One region of the Bacillus cereus group sp. BfR-BA-01360 genome, then DNA from elsewhere that is predicted to be linked to it. Evidence: riboswitches for the same ligand, from Rfam matches in the RefSeq annotation. Region 1 holds a riboswitch; the other holds the start of a gene.

Region 1 (3,204 bases):
AGAATACGGTTTAACAGGAGCAGTAATCTCTAACAACCGTGCACATATTGAAAAAGCACGTGAAGACTTCCATGTAGGTAACTTATACTTTAACCGTGGATGTACTGGAGCAATCGTAGGTTATCAACCATTCGGTGGCTTTAACATGTCTGGTACAGATTCTAAAGCTGGTGGTCCTGATTACTTAGTGCTTCATATGCAAGCAAAAACAACTTCTGAAATGTTATAAGAAGTAACAAAGAGAGCCTTTCCAAAATGTATAACTTTTGGACGGGTTCTTTTTACGTTTGTAATAGCAACATTTTTTGATTAAGCTGATCTATTGTCATTTTGTGTTGATATTAAAAGTTCATGGTTTTGTGCTCTTTTACGTAGGTCATGTTATGAAACGAATAGAATGCTACAAAATTTATTCAATTCGTCGTATTTTTCTGTATTATTTTTATGGAATTCCTGTATAATACAACTTGAAAGAAAATCTATGGTTAGGCAAGAGAACACTACTTTCAGTTTTATTGACTGAAAGTAGTGTTTTTATATTCACAAATATAGTAAAAAGGGTAATAGATAGAATTTTTTAGACGGGTAAAAATTCTTCTGTACTTATTACATCAGCATATCCTTCATTTAGACTTGCCAAAATGGTGTTATGAATATAGACAGCGGGAATAGTGGCGTTTTTAAAGAGAAGGTCTTTCGTCGCGCAAGCATCATGTATCACGGTGCAATGAAACCCAAAATCAAAAGCAGCTCTCACGGTAGCATCAATACACATATGTGTCATCATTCCGCATATAATAATACGCTCGATTTTTAATTTCTGTAGTTTCTGTAATAGATTTGTTTCTCGAAAGCTATTTGGATAGTGTTTTAAAATCACCGTTTCATTTTGTAAGGGACGAACGCTTTCGTGAATATGAACACCTTCTGTATTGGGGAGGAAGAAAGTTGCATGATCCCCAAAAGATACATGTTGAATATGAAAAATTGGTTGGTTTGTTTGTCGAAAATATTGTAATAATTGACGAGCGTACTCACTAGCTTCTACGGCATTACGTAATTCCATCTTTCCATTCGGAAAATAGTCATTTTGAATATCAACGAGTAACAGTGCTGTTTTCATATTATTTATCGTCCTCCACTATATTTCGTATTCATGTCATTTTATTCAATGAGGCAGGGATATTTTCCTTTGCAAAAGAGAATAAGAGAAGAATTTTACATTTGATTTGAAAATTCCAATAGAAAAATAATCGCTATACTTTAGGAATTTTATGTTGACTCTAACTTTTCTGAGTTTTATAATAAAAAATAATTAAATAACAATTAAATCGAGACATTCTTATCCAGAGAGGTGGAGGGACTGGCCCTATGATACCTCAGCAACGGGTTTTTTAATACCGTGCTAATTCCAGCAAGTCTAAAAAGGACTTGAAAGATGAGAAGATGTGAACGAGTATATTTAAAAGTGCTCTCCTTCTTATCTTTTATGACTGATAAGAAGGAGGGCGCTTTTTATTTTACCTCGGGAGGTCTACTTCAAGTTGCTATAGCATATGGGAGGGGAAAAAATGATTTCTTTTACAAATGTAAGTAAGGTATATGAATCTGGTGGAGAGCCTGTTCATGCAGTAGAAGATGTAACACTTTCGATTAAAAAGGGAGAAGTATTCGGTATTATTGGGTTTAGTGGCGCTGGAAAAAGCACATTATTACGCTTAGTTAATATGTTAGAAAGACCGACTTCAGGAACGGTTTCAATAGATGATAAAGACATTACATCTCTAACAACAAAGGAGTTACGACAGTTAAGACAAAGAATCGGAATGATTTTCCAAAGTTTTAATTTATTCAATTCAAGAACAGTGTTTGGGAATATTGCATATCCATTAAAGTTAGCGAAAGTACCGAAGAATGAGATAAAAGAAAGAGTAAATGAGCTGTTGGAATTTGTAGGATTAGAAGATAAAGCAAATTATTATCCAGAGCAATTGTCAGGGGGACAAAAACAACGTGTTGGAATTGCGAGAGCACTTGCTACATCACCAGATATTCTTATTTGTGATGAAGCAACATCGGCATTAGATCCTGAAACAACCACAGAAATTTTGAATCTATTAAAGAAAATAAACAAAGAATATAAATTAACAATTCTCCTCATTACACATGAAATGCAAGTTGTGAAAGAAATTTGTCACCGCGTGGCGGTTATGGAGAAAGGGAGAGTCATTGAAGAAGGGACATTATTTGATATCTTTACAAAACCAAAAACAAAAACGACTCAAAATTTTGTTCGTTCTGTTGTGAATGACCATTTACCAGAAAGTGTACTAGCAAAAATTCAAACTGGTGGACAAATTTATCGATTAACATTTACGGGTGAAGAGACAGGACAGCCGGTATTATCGTATATTGCCAAAAATTATAATGTGGATGTAAATGTGCTCTACGGAAACATTATTGAATTACAAAATGTGTTATTTGGAAATCTTCTTGTAGAACTGCAAGGTGAGCAAAAAGAAATTCAAAAAGCCTTACAATATCTCAGACTGCAAGTACAACTGAAGGAGGTTAAAGCACATGCGAGTTGATTGGAGTATATTTTGGCCACGGATTCTCGATGCGACAGGGGATACCCTTTTAATGGTAATTGTAACTCTTATATTTGCTACAATACTAGGTATACCTCTAGGTTTACTTTTATATGTGACAAGGAAAGGTAATTTTTTAGAAAATAAATTGGTCTTTTCTATTCTTAATATTGTTATTAATACGATTCGTCCAATTCCGTTTATTATCTTTTTAGTAGCTTTAAGTCCCATTACAAGAACTGTTATTGGAACAACAATCGGAACAGCTGCAGCGATTTTTCCAATGACACTTGTTGCTTCGATTGGAATTGCCAGAATGGTAGAAACAAATCTTGTTTCAGTACCGAAAGGAGTAATCGAGGCAGCGCAAGCAATGGGGGCATCACCATTAAGAATTGTGTTTGAAATTCTTGTTCCGGAGGCATTGGCACCATTAATTTTAGGGGTTACGTTTATGACTGTTGGTTTAATTGAGTTTTCAGCAGTGGCTGGGCTTGTTGGTGGCGGTGGTCTTGGTGATTTAGCAATGACATATGGTTATCAACGCTTTGATACATCGGTTATGTTCGTGACAGTTGTATTGCTTATTATTCTTGTACAATTAGCTCAACAT
Region 2 (3,204 bases), on a different contig from region 1:
CAGATATTTCAAAATATACAGCTACAACTGAGCAAGTACAGAGTCATTCATTTGCGGATACATTTGTAAACATTGTTCCGACAAATATTATAGAATCACTGGCAAAAGGTGATATGCTTGCTATTATTTTCTTCTCTGTATTATTTGGTTTAGGGATTGCAGCGATTGGTGAAAGAGGAAAACCGGTTCTGCAATTTTTCCAAGGGGTAGCAGATGCAATGTTTTATGTTACAAACCAAGTAATGAAGTTTGCACCATTTGGGGTATTTGCTTTAATTGGTGTGACCGTTTCTAAATTTGGTCTAGCATCATTAATCCCACTAGGGAAGTTAGTGATTGTTGTGTATGGATCGATGATTTTCTTTGTTGTTGTCGTACTAGGACTTACAGCGAAAATCTTTGGAATTAACATATTTCAGTTCTTTAAAATTTTAAAAGATGAGCTTATTTTAGCGTATTCTACAGCGAGCTCAGAAACAGTTTTGCCAAAAATTATGGAGAAGATGGAGAAATTCGGCTGTCCAAAGGCGATTTCATCTTTCGTTATTCCAACTGGTTATTCATTTAATCTAGATGGATCAACGCTATACCAAGCGATTGCTGCAATTTTCTTAGCACAAATGTATGGTATTGATTTATCGATTACACAGCAAATTACATTGTTACTTGTATTAATGTTAACATCAAAAGGGATTGCAGGGGTACCAGGTGTATCATTCGTTGTACTATTAGCAACGTTAGGTACAGTTGGAATTCCGGCAGAAGGTTTAGCGTTTATCGCAGGTATTGACCGTATTTTAGATATGGCACGTACAGCAGTTAACGTTGTTGGAAACTCTTTAGCAGCTGTTGTTATGTCTAAATGGGAAGGACAATATGATGATATAAAAGGACAAGCTTATTTGAAAGAGATATCTGGAAAACAAGTAGCGTAATAACGATTGAAAAAGCTCTCGCATCAATATGTGGGAGCTTTTCTATATTGGAAAGGAGTGGGATGTATAATGAAGAGAAAATATGGAAATGGTGCTTCGTGGAAAAGATTGTTACAGAAAACGTATGAAGTGCGGGAATGTGAGCAAGGTATGTTAGGAATTTTGCATGTGATAAAAGTAAAGGAACCTAGTTATAAGCAGTATGATCATAGTGAAATTTGTATTGTAAATGATGGCTATACATGGGTGCAGTATTTTATAAAAGGTAAAAAATTTGTTATTACAGCTATGTTAGATGAACAAAAAAATATAGTACAGTATTATATTGATATTGCTAAAGAGTTCGAAATAGATGAGAATGGCTTGCCATATTTTGATGATCTATATTTGGATGTCGTATTATTTCCAGATGGGAAAATATATTTATTAGATGAAGGTGAGTTGGAAGCGGCTTATGCAGAAGAAACCATTTCCAGAGACGAATATAATGAAGCGTGGGATATAGCAAGGTGGGTTATGGAGAGAATCGAAAAAGAAGAATTTCCATGGATTTCTATTTTAAAACGTGAAATAGAAACATTGAAATGATCATTTTTTATGTATAATGATTGGTATATTCGTCGCATTATATGAATAAGAAGAAAAATACCGATTATTTCTATAAAAATAATAATTGACTTTTGATTTATAAGCGAGTAAAGTTAGGAAAGACATTATTACAAATAAAAATATGAAACCTTCTTATAAAGAGAGGCGGAGGGACTGGCCCTATGATGCCTCGGCAGCGGACTCGATTTTGGAGTGCTGTGCCAAATCCAGCAAGCATGTGCTTGAAAGATGAGAAGAGTGTTTCTTATAGATGTATAAGACCTCTTCTTCTTGGAAGAGGTCTTTTGTTATTCAGTAGAAAAGGTTTAAAACTAGGGAGAGATGATATGGTGAAGGAAACGAGAGGAAATATTTTTGCTTTATTGCCACTTGGAATATTTTTAGTACTATTTATTGGTTCTGGAATCATTACAGGTGATTTTTATAAATTGCCGATTTTAGTAGCGATACTAATTGCGGTAGGAGTTGCTTTAGCGATGAATCGGAAAGAGAGTTTTACAGCGAAAGTAGAACGCTTCGCTAAAGGAGCTGGGAATCCAGACATTATGATTATGGTATTAATATTTGTACTTGCTGGTGCTTTTTCAGAAACAGCAAAGGGAATGGGAGGAGTGGACTCTACAGTTAATTTAGCTTTAGCTGTTTTGCCACAAGGATTTATTATAGCTGGCATTTTCGTGATCGGTGCATTTATTTCATTAGCAATGGGAACTTCAATGGGAACAATTGCAGCATTAGCGCCGATTGCTGTAGGGATCAGTCAACAAACAGATATTTCAATTGCGTTAGCGATGGCAACAGTTGTAGGTGGGGCTATGTTTGGAGATAATTTATCATTTATTTCTGATACAACAATCGCAGCTGTTCGTTCACAAGGGACAGAAATGAAAGATAAGTTTAAAACGAACTTTTTAATTGTTTTACCCGCTGCTATGATTACCGTTATATTATTAGTTGTTCTTACTTTAGGAAATCATACAGAAATAAAGACACATGCATTTGATTGGATGAAAATATTGCCGTATGCAGGGGTGCTTGTTACAGCGCTACTTGGATGGAATGTACTCGTTGTATTAACAGGTGGAACCATTTTATCTGGTATCATTGGTTTTTTAGATGGGAGTTATACGTTAGCTAGCTTCTTTAAAAGTGCTGCAACAGGGATGAATGGAATGATGGAACTCGTACTATTGGCAATTTTAATTGGTGGAATGGTTGAAATCATTCAATATAATGGTGGTATTCAATATTTAATGAATACATTAACGCGTAATATCCGTTCGAAAAAAGGTGCGGAATTTGGAATTGCTGGATTAGTAAGCATGACGAATATATGCACAGCGAATAACACAATTTCGATTATATTCACTGGTCCTCTTGCAAAAAATATTGCAGATCAATATGAAATTGATCCACGAAAATCGGCGAGTGTACTAGATGTGTTCTCGTGTTGTGTTCAAGGGCTAGTTCCATACGGAGCGCAGATGTTAACAGCAGCAGGATTTGCGGCTTTATCACCAGTTGAACTATTGCCGTATGCATTTTATCCAATTTTAGTTGGACTATGTGGTGTAGTCTCAATCTTAATTGATTTTCCGAGATTTTCAAAAGTCGAGGAAAAAGGACAATTTCATAAAACAGCCTAATTTTTTATTAGAAT

The links. Region 1 has a riboswitch for S-adenosylmethionine ahead of MR056_RS16140 (methionine ABC transporter ATP-binding protein). Riboswitches for the same ligand answer to the same signal wherever they lie in the genome.
Positions count from the first base shown of each region.
Region 2: linked by a shared signal. The riboswitch ahead of MR056_RS04455 (Na+/H+ antiporter NhaC family protein) and the one ahead of MR056_RS16140 (methionine ABC transporter ATP-binding protein) in region 1 are both predicted to bind S-adenosylmethionine.

Region 1 covers NZ_JAKUFV010000019.1:26,692-29,895, forward strand. Annotated here, with positions in the region: gene pruA (L-glutamate gamma-semialdehyde dehydrogenase) at 1-229, shown strand, start outside; gene MR056_RS16135 (cysteine hydrolase family protein) at 578-1,123, opposite strand; SAM riboswitch class I at 1,340-1,445, shown strand; gene MR056_RS16140 (methionine ABC transporter ATP-binding protein) at 1,572-2,591, shown strand; gene MR056_RS16145 (methionine ABC transporter permease) at 2,581-3,204, shown strand, end outside.
Region 2 covers NZ_JAKUFV010000003.1:160,812-164,015, forward strand. Annotated here, with positions in the region: gene gltP (glutamate/aspartate:proton symporter GltP) at 1-935, shown strand, start outside; gene MR056_RS04450 (ribonuclease FAU-1 family protein) at 1,005-1,523, shown strand; SAM riboswitch class I at 1,674-1,779, shown strand; gene MR056_RS04455 (Na+/H+ antiporter NhaC family protein) at 1,874-3,190, shown strand.